One region of the Paenibacillus sp. B2(2019) genome, then DNA from elsewhere that is predicted to be linked to it. Evidence: predicted binding sites of a transcription regulator. Region 1 holds the regulator's gene; each other region holds the start of a gene.
The links. Region 1 encodes NrdR, which represses ribonucleotide reductase genes. Its sites were predicted from a motif close to AACACNATATATNGTGTT; they were not measured.
Positions count from the first base shown of each region.

Region 1 (4,528 bases):
GATCGATGGGAAATAACATTGCAACTCCATATCCTATACTAACCCCTGCGAAAATAATAGGAAAAATATGTCCCCCACGCCAGCCCGTAGATAAACAAAATTCGGTCAAGAATAACTTTACAATACCTAATAACAATAATAAAAAAATGGACATCTGGGTCCAATCAGCTGCTAATTCTGTAAGCTCATGCTCCCCAGAAAATAAGGTCAGAGGAAGAACTGTTCCTATTAATCCAAGTACTAATCCACCAATAGCAGCTTTGACGATTTTATAATTATCAAGCGGTTTGAGTACCTTATGAAAAAAAGATCCAAAAAACTCGTATAATTTGGCCAGCAATACCCCGATAAGGATAAGCGGGATGATCGCCATGATTTCTTTTACACCGATGGATGCCGGACCAAAATCAGCTATAGTAAATTTTCTGTTATCGATTTTGGATAAAAATACAAATACACCAAAACCTGCAGCCGTCGTTATGGAATACACGAGTGTCTTGATCAGTTTTATAAATTTTGGATCTTTCCGATCTTCAAAGAATGTAGTCACTCCATATAGCGGTGATCTAAAAATCATGCCAATTGTAGTCTCAACACTGTACTCGATAATGATATCTTCGTATTCGTTGACAACAGGTTTTTTCTTAACTCTAGACTTCAAAGCATCTCCTGCCCATGTAGAAAGACCTCCTACAATGCCAACTAAAGCCGCCTCAGGACCAAGACTAGCTCCAAAAGAAAGAACACAAAGCGCAGTGATCGCGCTCTTAATTCCTGAACTATAATCAATTCTTTTGGTTTCCTTAAATTCTCCTAATACAGCCTCCATATTACGAGGATAATCACCAAAGTACTTCTGACATAATCCTACCAAGATCCCTCCGACTAAACACACGATGATGGTCCAATATTGAACATCAATCACACTCGGTAAAGAATCCCATAAAAAATGAGTCGTTAACGAAGTAACCGCTAAAAAGCTCCATGTCAGAAGCCCTGCAACTCCTCCGATGATGATGCTATATAAAACAAAACGACTTAATCCTAAAAATTTCCTCATCTTGTACTTATCCTCCTTCCGTCAAAACTCAACCTTGATTGCTGGATTTATTGGTTTTGAATTGAATAAGAACTTGAGTATACCATAAAATTACTGATCATCATCATGCATGGCGCACCAAAATGGCTCTCCCGGTGATACTAACGGAGCATCCCAAGTCGTCAACTGCACATGCCCGTCAGGTCTTTGATATCTTCCCCCTTCGTTTACAGCATGCATATTGCGGTTACCATTCTTCATGACGAACAGCGGAGATACCCATTGCCCCATCTTCCCAAGCTCCCAACGGTTTGGATTATCTACAACCAAGTTGATCGACATCCAACCCGCTTCCGGTAATCTGAAAGCTTGTTTGTCCTTCCACAGCAGGGTGACATCCATCAGGTCGCATGATGTCCAATTGAGAAAGTGTTAAACAGCCAATTAAATATTTCGTCCCCATTTCGTCCCCAACGCATTTTTTTCCAATCAACTTAATAACAATTGAAGTAACGATAAAAGCCAACTATAAGGGTATTTCTGACGTTTAAGTTGGCTTTTATCCACTTCATTTATCAATTCAGTATTTGATTCCAAAATCATCGGGAAACTGATCAAAAGTCGCATAAACAGCAAAAAAAACGGCATTTCTGCCGTTTCTTTAGGATGGACTCTCAGGGGCTCGAACCCTGGACAAATAGATTAAGAGTCTACTGCTCTACCAACTGAGCTAAGAGTCCATATGAAGTTTGGTGGAGCCAAGGGGGATCGAACCCCTGACCTCATCGCTGCCAGCGATGCGCTCTCCCAGCTGAGCTATGGCCCCAAACTTAAATTTTCAGATGTATGTAATCACACATTCTAAAATTTAGTTCGGTGTATTTAAATGATTCTGAAAAACTCAAGCGCCGTAGGCGACTCCTATATAATATAAAAAATCGCCTTCGCTGTCAACACTTTTTTTCAGTCATTAGACTAGCCACAACCCTACAATCTGTCCAGATCCCCAGTGCTCTTAGATAACAGACCCTTCAGTTCCTTCATAAACATGTTAATGTCCTTGAACTGGCGGTATACGGACGCAAAGCGAACGTAGGCGACTTCATCTACTGGATAGAGCTGTTCCATAACCAATTCACCGATCTGTTGGCTCTCTACCTCAGCTACGGCGATGCCGCGTAAGGATTTCTCCACCTCAGAGACGATCTTCTCTAGACGTTCTACAGAGACGGGGCGTTTCTCGCAAGCACGAATAAGACCACGCAGAATTTTATCACGGCTGAATTCCTCACGGCTGCCGTCTTTTTTGATCACGATTAACGGTGTTTCCTCGATCATTTCAAAGGTTGTAAACCGTTTGCTGCAACGCTCACATTCACGCCTGCGGCGGATGGACTTATTCTCATTCGCTGGTCGCGAGTCGAGTACTTTAGTATTTGTGTGATCGCAGTAAGGGCATTTCATAAGCTTCATCACTTCCTATTACATAATGTTTTTTGTCCCGGTATGTTAAACATCCGGCTTTTAAAAGGCTATTTCATTTTTTCCAGAAATCACCGTTTTTTTATTGTAATGATTATGGCAAGTCCGGCACATAATACAGTTACCAACAGAGGAGGTGAACAGCAATGAGCCAAAACAACAGCTCCAATAACCTTGTAGCTCCAAATTCCCGCGGTGCTTTGGAACAACTTAAATATGAAGTTGCCCAAGAACTCGGAATCACGCTTTCCCCAGATGGTTACAATGGCAATAAAACTTCTTATGAAAATGGTTCGATCGGTGGTTACATCACTAAACGTCTTGTAACCCTGGCAGAACAACAATTGGCAGGTCAATTCAAATAACCTGTCCACATAAGCTTACTGAAAGAAGTATTAAACGACTCACAGGTCGTTTAATGCTTCTTTTTATTCATAACACGGTTTTAGAATTCATTGTAAATATCCGTGTACTGATCATAGTAATAGTTGACGCGCTGTACATAATGACGGGTTTCACCAAATGGAATATCCTTAATCGTGGCATCCGTTCCATCCCAGATCCCCTCATCCAGCCATTTTTGAACTTTACCCGGTCCAGCATTATATGCAGCGATAATCGCTGTACGTTTACCTTCGAATTGACGGGATAATGTTGAAAGATACCAGGTACCTAGTTCAATATTTGCTGATGGTTCATGCTTTAGCTCCTCCATAGATACATCAGGAAGCTTGGCCTTTTCAAGGGCCCATTTGGCGGTATCCGGCATAAGCTGCATTAAACCTATAGCACCTTTTTTGGATTCTCGTCCAGTTTTGAAGTTCGTTTCCACTCGGATAATCGAAGCAACTAGAAATGGGTCCATATCGTACGTAATGCTGTGCTTACGGATCTCATCTTTATAATGGATCGGATAAAACCAGGACATCCAGTTCGTACTCAGAAACAATATCGCAGTAAAACCAATGAATAACAGAAGAAGGACTCTTTTTTTACGTAACCATTTCATGATAAGCCCAGCCTGTCCCAAAGAACAGCAACCTGTTGCTCAGTGTGCGCAAGTTCGCCACTGTTGTCAATGATATAGTCCGCTTTGTTACGCTTCGCTTCAATATCCATCTGTGCATTTAAGCGTGCTTCTGCTTGTTCTAAAGAAAGTCCGTTACGTTCCATTAATCGAGCGATTTGCACTTCACGAGGCACGTAGACCACCAGTATTTCATGGAACATGTTCTCGAGTCCTGATTCGAAAAGAAGAGGGATATCCACAATTGTTAACTTCTTTGGATCTTCTTCCTCCATGCTGTTCATACGTTCTTTAATCTCCCGCCGGATTGCGGGATGCGTCAGATTGTTCAGGGCTTGCAGGGCCGCCGGGTCTTGAAATACAATGTCCCCCAGCTTGCCCCTATTCAGTGTGCCATCCGAAGAGAGGATCTCGCTTCCGAATTGTTTCACAGCCGCAGCCAGCACCTCATGACCGGGGAGCATAACTTCTCTGGCGATCACATCCGCGTCAACCAGTCTCGCTCCCTTGCTCACAAGCAGTGCGGACACTGTGCTTTTTCCGGATGCAATGCCTCCGGTTAAGCCAATAATCATGTACTCACCTCATAATAGCTTCAGTATTCCCATTGTAATTAATAATAACGCGGGTAGTGCAGCAGCATGCTTCATCCAGTAGTTCCCGGCGAACCTTAATCCAGTCTTCATGCCCAGCAATAAAAATGTACCACTAAACAGAGCAATTGTAAGTGATGTCCATATCGGATTGAACCCAAGTAGTGCCGCGCCAAGTCCAGCTCCAAAAGCATCTAGAGAGAGGGCAATCCCGAGCAGCATAGCCTCCATCGAAGAAATACTCCCGGAATCATCCATATCTGCAGATGACGGAGTACGTAAGATCTGTACAACAATCCCCAACCGTCGTAACTCAAGGGAAAAGACAGCCGACTTTACCTGCTCAGGAGCCATGGCAACCTGTTCTGCAACATCTTCAGTATTAAC
Region 1 is NZ_VTZR01000017.1:340,278-344,805, reverse strand. It holds gene PAENI_RS15850 (chloride channel protein) at 1-1,060, opposite strand, end outside; gene PAENI_RS15845 (hypothetical protein) at 1,151-1,381, opposite strand; tRNA gene PAENI_RS15840 (tRNA-Lys) at 1,707-1,779, opposite strand; tRNA gene PAENI_RS15835 (tRNA-Ala) at 1,790-1,865, opposite strand; gene nrdR (transcriptional regulator NrdR) at 2,027-2,503, opposite strand; gene PAENI_RS15825 (alpha/beta-type small acid-soluble spore protein) at 2,668-2,886, shown strand; gene PAENI_RS15820 (lytic transglycosylase domain-containing protein) at 2,967-3,530, opposite strand; gene coaE (dephospho-CoA kinase) at 3,527-4,123, opposite strand; gene PAENI_RS15810 (MntP/YtaF family protein) at 4,133-4,528, opposite strand, start outside.

Region 2 (4,528 bases), on a different contig from region 1:
CCACATTAGATTCAGGTGATGTTGGATACAATAGATCTGCGCTAGCCTCAGCATCTGTTGTGGCGCCCATCGCTGGGTTTCCGGTAATTGGCGGATTCAATGCTCCGATGCTGCGATTTACCGTTGGCGGAACTTCTATAGCTGCCTGGCTATCGTATTTTTCCGGATCAAATACAAAAGTGAAAGAGAGTGTCTCCGGATCAACACCAGTACGCTCCACGAATCCCCAATAATAAGGTCGATCTGTAAGCATTCTGTCAGCTCTTGGCGATAGCTTCACAGTTACGTGAATGGGCGATACTTCAATAATGGAGCATTCTGTCGCCTCCAGATAATCCATTACATGTTTACGTACTTCCTGTGAGTTGAGGGTCATGTCGCAGTCTCACTTTCCTTTTTAATACCCTGAGTCAACTCACTTAGGGATTCACCGATATGATCAAGCTCATTTCGCAGCTCTTCATCGGAGCGGGATTCGAGCATGATTTTGTATAAACTTTTCTCCAGTGATTCTTTCTTCTCAAAACGCTCCAGAATCACATCCAGCCCGCCAATGACCATTTCGAACATATTGATCTTCTCGTGTAGCAGATGCAGAATATGTTCTTCAATCGTGCCCTGCGTGGACAAATTATAGATAACCACGTCATTTTCCTGACCTAACCGGTGCACCCGCCCAATCCGTTGTTCTACTCTCATGGGATTCCAAGGCAGATCAAAGTTGATCATATGGTGACAGAACTGCAGGTTAATGCCCTCACCACCCGCCTCAGTAGCGATCATGACTTGAGCACGACCGCGGAAGAGGTCCATCATCCAGTCCTTTTTACCACGATTCATCCCGCCGGAATAAGAAACACACATTAGCCCATGTTCGCGGAAATACTGAAGCAAATATTCTTGAGTCGCGCGATACTCCGTAAAAACGATGACCTTTTCATTCATTTCTTGAATGAGAGATAGTGTTGTTTCAGCTTTGGTATTGGTCTTAACCGTACGAAGTGTCTGCAATAGCTCCATCATCCGATCGCGTTTCGGCGAATCAGCAGGCAGCTTCTTGATCAGATTAACTAAAGTGATGAAGACGGCATCCCTACTGCTGCACACCTCACGCTGAAGCGTTACCAAGGAAAGCATGCTGCTAAGATTGCCGCCTGATTCCTGATACTGATCTTTAACAAAAGAAGTAACAGCGTCATATAATACTCTCTCTTCCTGTGAAAGAACTAGCGGAATATTACGGACTTTTCGTTTCGTAAAATTAACGGGACCTTCGCCACGCCGATTGCGGATCATCACCTTCGATAGCTCGTCTCTTAGCTGACCTTCATTCTTAGGTTGGCGTTTATCAACGACGAAATTCGAAGCAAAATCACCCTGATTTCCTAGTTGCCCCGGTTTCAGTAAAGTGATCAAATTAAATAGCTCGCCCAGATCATTCTGAACGGGAGTAGCGGTTAGGAGCAGGCAATATTTTTTGCGTAATTGCTGTACAAATAGATAATTGGTCGATTTCTTGTTCTTCAGCTTATGGGCTTCATCAATAATCAACATGTCATATTCATTTTCCAGCAGCATTTCTTTATGAGGATCGCGCTTCGCGGTATCCATAGATGCGACGACAATCGCATTTCCCCAGGAATATGCTTTTTTCTGTGCAACAGCAGAGATGCCAAACTTGGCATTCAGCTCGCGGACCCACTGCAATACGAGGGAAGCAGGTACCAGAATAAGCACTTTAGAGACTAGACCGCGGACAAGATATTCCTTGAGTACAAGTCCTGCTTCAATCGTCTTTCCTAGTCCAACCTCGTCTGCAAGAATCGCGCGGCCCGACATCTCAAACAAAACCTTATGCGCGGTATCGAGCTGATGAGGAAGCGGGGATAATCCGGATAAATGCTTCATGCATTGCAGCTCATCGAAGCTGGTTACTAGACCCGTTTGTTCACCTTGCACAGCAAGCTTGGACAGACGGTAGTCTCCCCACGGACCACCTTTATCTAGTTTAAGTTCTAGATCCTGCAGCCAATTCCGGTCAAAAGAAAGAGGAACAGGCAGTATAGGCGCTGACTTTCCACCTTTGTGAGGTAGAGAATTACGGAATAATTGCGTCATGGTACAGCCTCCTCAGGTGCTAATTTATATCATCATTCGTAGGAGTAGTATGCTCTTAAACAAGAGAATTCATAACCTTCTATTTTTCTTGATAGCCTTTAAAAAAGAGAGTAAAAGCGAGAAAACGCGGCAAGGTTTGCGATATTTCGGCTGCTTGACTCTATTTTCGAAAAAGACCTTCGATACAATATGTGGTATAGTTTAAAAGCTGACGCACACAATATATTGTGACAAAAGCATGAAAATGTGATTTTTTAAAGTGCGTAGCTGCTATTTGTTATTGACAAGATGAACTTCCTACATACACCCGTAAGACGGAAGATAAGTGTAAGGAAGTTTTTGTTGTGGGTCACAAAATGTACGCCCACACCTGAACTGGAACTAATATTTACTACATTGCGGGAGGTTTTTCTATTGGGTAAAGTGGAACGTAAGCAACGCCTTGAAGGGCTAAGTGAAAAAATATTTTTGGATCGTTATGCTTGGAAGGATGCCGACAGCAATAATGCTAAAGTGGGCGATGTTGTACTCGTTCTAACAAAAGATGATCCGAAGTTTCCCACGAAGGAAGTCGGAGAGATCGTAGAACGTAACGGCAGAATCGTAACCGTGAAGACGCGCAGCGGCGAACTTGTGAAATCAGATGTTGAAAAGCTGACGCTTAATATAGAAAAAACACCAGAGGAAATGTGGGATCGTCTGTCTACAGCTATGGCTTCTGTGGAGAAGACGCCTGAGCTTCAAGAAGAATGGGCGGGTAAATTCCGTTCGATTCTGGATGATTGGAAGCTCGTCCCGGGTGGACGAATTGCTGCTGGTGCAGGCGCTAGTGAAGAACTAACCCTGTTCAACTGTTATGTAATTCCTTCTCCAAAAGATAGCCGTGGCGGCATTATGCAAACGTTGGCTGAAATGACAGAAATTATGGCTCGTGGCGGCGGTGTAGGGATTAACCTATCCTCTCTACGACCACGCCGGGCAATTGTGAGAGGTGTTAATGGTTCTTCCAGTGGTTCTGTATCTTGGGGCGGTCTGTTTAGCTATACCACTGGATTAATTGAACAAGGCGGTAGCCGTCGTGGTGCACTTATGCTCATGATTAATGACTGGCATCCAGATGTGGAGGACTTCATTACCGTAAAGCAAACGATGGGTCAAGTTACGAATGCGAACCTTTCGGTATGTGTGAGCAATAGCTTTATGAAGGCTGTAAAAGAAAATCTGGATTGGGATCTCGTATTTCCGGATACTACAGATCCAGAGTACAACGATGTGTGGGATGGCGATCTAGACAAGTGGAAGGCTGCGGGCAAAAACGTTATTCATTATCGCACGGTTAAAGCGCGTGATGTGTGGCGCACCATTATTGAATCCGCTTGGAAATCCGCTGAGCCAGGCGTTGTGTTCATGGAATACTACAATCAGATGTCCAACAGCTGGTATTTTAATCCGATCATTTGTACGAACCCATGTGGGGAGCAAGGACTGCCAGGCTGGGGAGTCTGCAATTTGTCTGCTGTGAACCTGTCCAAATTCTACGATGAGAAGAATCATGATGTAGACTGGGAAGATCTCGCGACTACGACGCGTTATTCCGTACGTTTCTTGGACAATGTCATTGATAAGACGCCTTATCATTTCCCGGAAAATGAAGCGAATCAGAAAAACGAACGCCGTGTGGGTCTCGGAACGATGGGTCTTGCTGAGCTGATGATCAAATTGAACATCCGTTACGGTAGCCCGGAATCTTTGGCGTTTCTGGACAAGCTTTACGGCTTTATGGCTCGTGAAGCATACCTTGCTTCTGCAGAGATTGCTGGTGAGAAGGGATCCTTCCTAGCTTTTGACACAGAGAAATATTTAATGAGCGGTTTTATGAAAAATATGCTCGAAACGTATCCAGAGGTTGGTGAAGCGATTCGTAAACATGGCATGCGTAACGTTACAGTGATAACACAAGCACCTACAGGTAGCACAGGTACAATGGTAGGCACCTCGACAGGTATTGAGCCTTATTTCGCCTTTAAATATTTCCGTCAAAGTCGCCTTGGCTACGATGAGCAGTTCGTTCCAATCGCCCAAGAATGGCTTGAAGCTCATCCAGGTGAAGAGCTGCCAGACTATTTCGTGACTTCGATGGATTTGTCAGCTAAGGATCATATTCGTGCGCAAGCAGCGATTCAACGCTGGGTTGATAGCTCGATTTCCAAAACTGCAAACTGTCCATCTGACTTCACAGTAGAAGAGACGGCTGAGCTATATGAAATGGCCTTCGATCTGGGCTGTAAAGGGGTTACGATCTACCGTGATGGTAGCCGTGATGTGCAAGTTCTGCAAACCTCGAAGAAGGAAGATGCAGTAGAAGAGGTAGCTCCAGCAGTTGAAGTTGCAACGACTCCTGAAGCAAATG
Region 2 is NZ_VTZR01000002.1:227,205-231,732, forward strand. It holds gene PAENI_RS01395 (YqhG family protein) at 1-376, opposite strand, end outside; gene PAENI_RS01400 (DEAD/DEAH box helicase) at 373-2,118, opposite strand; gene PAENI_RS01405 (adenosylcobalamin-dependent ribonucleoside-diphosphate reductase) at 2,533-4,528, shown strand, end outside.
Region 2: a site for NrdR is predicted at 2,333-2,350, ahead of PAENI_RS01405 (adenosylcobalamin-dependent ribonucleoside-diphosphate reductase). Genes of this name have one in related genera too.

Region 3 (4,528 bases), on a different contig from region 1:
CATCGTGTTTACCGAGCTCATGCGGGTTCTAAACCAGGACACCGCCCCCAGTGGATTACCCACCACTAAACGAGGCGATCTGCTGGAAATCCTACAATATCTGGAACATCATTTTAATAACTGCTCCTTGAAGGATTTGGCCACACGCTTTAATTTCAATCCCAATTATCTGAGCAATCTACTTAAGAAAAGCACAGGCAAAACGTTTGGTGAGTTGGTACAAGAGCATCGTATGGCTTATGCCGCGCTCTTACTTGCTAACAGTGATCGACCGATTGGAGATATAGCCGGAGAATGCGGATATGAAAGCCTAAGCTTTTTCTACAAAAAATTCGCGGAACGATACGAAGTTACTCCGCTTTTGTACCGCAAGCAGAGCCAAACAACCTGAGACACCATTTGCTACGGTGCTCAGGCTGTTCGAGCTGCTATCGAATAGGCATCTGCTTATAATTGATATTTGCGGATCAGATACGTTGGCGTACAGCTCCAAGCATGGCAATAACTATTAATTAAATGACTGCCATAGGGAGAAAAGCTCTTGTCGCTTGGATTATACAGCTCCCAGAACGTATCAGCCCCGTCTTTAATCATCTGCCCCCAATACTTCTTGATCTCCGAAATGGCTGTATCCCTTTCGCCCATCTGAATCAGTGCCTCAATAAAATGGTGAACCATATAGGGTGTGGTCATCGGAATGGGAGTGGAATCCTGCTGAAGCCGCAGCAATAGTCTCTTCCCGCGCTCTTCTTCAACGATTCCGGCAAGCACCATCCAGATCTGAGAAGCCCATGAAACCTGCCTAATATCACCACTAACAAAATAGCCTAATTCAGAGTCCCATAAGTGATCCAAAGTGGTCTTCGTAAGTTCTTCAATCGTCTGCCGTAAACGATCCTGTCGTTCATTTCCGAGAAGAACGGCCAGATGCAGCGCGCATTTCAAGTTATAGATTAAGATAGCCTGCGCCGGGGCCTGTTTGTTCAGATCCGGATGCCAGTCAATAAAAGCCCACCAGGTCTCATCGTCGGTGACAATGCCACGCTCGTCCAATCGTTCTAAAGCCAGCTCTATCTGCCGATAAGCAGATGGCCACAGCTCCTCCAGCGTGTTCCGGTCATCTGTAGCCAAGTAATAATCATGAAGTGTAGATACAAAAAAGAGTGAATAATCATAGAGATACGTATCGTCAGGTATGACCTGGGGTTTCATGAACAAGTTAGCCGTGATCCGACCCCGCTCATCCGGATAAGCTGCAAACAAGTACAGGCATCGCTTAACCAGATCATTGCCCGAAAACGTTTCGTAATTGGCCAGCGCCTGAAGCCGCAGGTCACCAAGCCACAGTCTTCGGTCCCGCTTAGGTCCATCTTCGAAGACCTCCTGCATACATTCTTCCAGCGTCTTCACGCTGACTTCATCAATGGCTTGCAGTTCAGGATCTGTGTGGCCCAACGGAGCCTGAAGGGAGCGGTCAGCCGAAGTTTCCGCTGTACAACTAATTTCAGCAAAGGATACTTTATACTTCGGTGACGTATCAAGTACCTTAAGCTTTACATACCGAAAGCTGTATCGACGATCCAGATTTAGTGATGAAGGCAGTATATCCAGATGAACTCGCTCTTCCTGTAACCACGAGCTGCTTAGCCATCCGTCATACTCAGAAAAGGATTCAGCCATCTCCACCGGCATTTCCCCGAGGGTGATCTGCAGATGTAACGGAGCATCCGGGGGACTACCTATTGGAATAATCCGAATCGCCAGCCTTCCCACTAGATGCTCTCCGAAATCTAGAATAACCTCCTCCCCTTTACCAAAAGCAATGGCAGAAAGAGACTCTGCACCTTGAATCGATTCTGACTGCCAGCCATGCACCGCTAGTTCATTCTTTACAACCCGGATTATCTGCTTCGGTTTACAATCCCGGTAAATAAGCTGAGGTTGAAGCTGCTCTGCGGTTAAAGCGAACACCTCATTTTTATGGATAGTTACCGCTTGCTGGCGCTGCATCGCTTGAGTCATAACCTATCTCCTCCTTCATTGGTCTTGTTCCCCTCTAGTAAACCTCAATTCCGCTTGCCTGAACATACAGTGAATACAGCTAATCTTACTCTTATTACAGTTCTGCTCAACGGAGTGACGCTAATTTGTCATGATAAAAAAGATGCAGCACCATCCAGCACGAAAAACAGTACAGCTGCCTTAGCAAACCGTTCCAACCTGCGTATTTCCGGGATATCAACACTTTAATAGAGCGTTTACTAGACCAATTTCCAACTAGTTAGGAAGCACTTTTCATGTTGACTTTTCAACATATAGTGATTAAAATAAACAACGCACACTAAATATAGTATGCATATGATTTTCCAGTATTTATAGCTATCTATTCAATCTTTACAGTAATATATACAGGGGGAGAGACTCCATGCTAGTCGCATACGATTCAAAAACCGGAAACGTCAAACGCTTCATTGGTAAGCTTAAGCTGCCAGCTGTGCAGATTGAAGAGCATATGACCATTGACGAGCCCTATGTGCTTATTACATATACCACCGGCTTTGGACAGATTCCAGAGAAGGTGTCTACTTTCTTGAAGAACAATTATTCCAATTTGAAAGGCATCGCCGCCAGCGGCAACAAGAACTGGGGCGAGCTGTTCGCGCATAGCGCAGACTTGATTGCAGATCGGTACAATGTACCAGTTATCGGTAAATTTGAGCTATCGGGCACATTTGGTGATGTGGAACGAATTAAACAGGAGGTGAGCCGAGTTGCGGCATATTGAACTAAACAACATGTTGATGAAGAGAGACGAAAGTGGTTTCTTTCAATTGGATAAAGACCTTGAGGCAGTAGCCGAATTTATGCGGGATGTAGAACGGCGGAGCCTGGTTTTTGCGAATACAAAAGCCAAGGTTGATTATATGATTGAACAGGATTTCTACGAAAATTTTTACGAACAGTACAGCTTGGCTGAGATTGAAGATGTCTACCAAATTACCCATTCTTACAACTTCAGCTTTCCATCCTATATGGCAGCTTCGAAGTTCTATACGGATTACGCTGTAAAAAGCAATGACCGCAAGCAATATCTGGAGCATTATCCGGACCGTGTGGCGGCAGTTGCCCTTCACCTAGGACGCGGGAATGCCGCTACTGCTGGCATGCTTGCCCGTTCGATGATGGAGCAGCGTCTGCAGCCAGCGACCCCAACCTTCTTAAATGCCGGCAAGAGCCGTCGCGGTGAGCTTGTCTCCTGCTTCCTTATCGAAATGGATGACTCGCTTAATTCGATCAACTATGTGCTCAATACCTGCATGCAGCTGTCGAAGATCGGCGGTGGTGTGGCTGTCAACCTGTCCAAGCTCCGTTCCCGCGGAGAGACAATCAAGGGTGTCGAGGATGCGGCGAAGGGCATTATACCTGTGCTCAAGCTGATGGAAGACGGCTTCTCCTATGCTGACCAGATGGGTCAACGTAAAGGTTCTGGAGCCGCCTACTACAACATTTTTGGATGGGATGTTCTTGAATTTCTCGACAGTAAGAAGATCAACGCCGACGAAAAAACAAGACTCAAAACCCTGTCCATCGGCCTGATCATTCCGAATCGCTTCTATAAGCTGGCGAAGGACAATGAACCGCTCCATGTATTTGCCCCTTACAGTGTTTACAAGGCTTACGGCACGCATCTTGATGACATGGATTTGGATGAAATGTACGATAAGCTGCTAGCCGATCCACGTGTCAAAAAGAGAAAGGCCATGAGCGCACGGGATATGCTGACCAAAATCGCCATGATCCAGCTGGAATCTGGCTATCCATATATCATGAACAAGAGCAACGCCAATGAGGCCCATGCCCTGAAAAACGTTGGACAGATCAAAATGTCCAACCTCTGCACGGAAATCTTCCAGCTGCAGGAGACCTCAGAAATTGCTGATTACGGACAGGAAGATATCATCCGCCGTGATGTAAGCTGCAATCTGGCTTCCTTGAACATTGTCAACGTGATGGAGCATGGCAAAATCCGTGAATCGGTACATGAAGGCATGATCGCCTTGACTGCAGTCAGCGATATGACCAGCATCTCCAATGCCCCAGGCGTAGCCAAAGCTAACAAAGAGATGCACTCCGTCGGTCTCGGCGTCATGAATCTGCACGGCTATCTAGCCAAGAACAAGATCGCTTATGAGAGCGAACAGGCTCGCGATTTTGCCCGGACCTTCTTCATGACCATGAACTACCATTCACTGGAGAAAAGCATGGAGATCGCTGCTGCAACCGGCCGGTCTTTCCATGGATTTGAGGCTTCTGATTATGCTACAGGAGCTTATTTCGAGCGTTACCTGACTACGGATTACCGCCCTGTAACGCCAAGAGTACAAGAGTTGTTCGGAGATATTTTCATCCCATCCCCTGCGGACTGGGAACAACTGCAGGATGCAGTAAAAGCAAATGGGCTGTACCATGCTTACCGTTTGGCAATTGCACCGACAGCCAGCATTTCCTATATTCAAAATGCTACTTC
Region 3 is NZ_VTZR01000012.1:16,566-21,093, forward strand. It holds gene PAENI_RS09620 (AraC family transcriptional regulator) at 1-391, shown strand, start outside; gene PAENI_RS09625 (alpha-L-rhamnosidase-related protein) at 448-2,022, opposite strand; gene nrdI (class Ib ribonucleoside-diphosphate reductase assembly flavoprotein NrdI) at 2,426-2,785, shown strand; gene nrdE (class 1b ribonucleoside-diphosphate reductase subunit alpha) at 2,772-4,528, shown strand, end outside.
Region 3: a site for NrdR is predicted at 2,338-2,355, ahead of nrdI (class Ib ribonucleoside-diphosphate reductase assembly flavoprotein NrdI). Genes of this name have one in related genera too.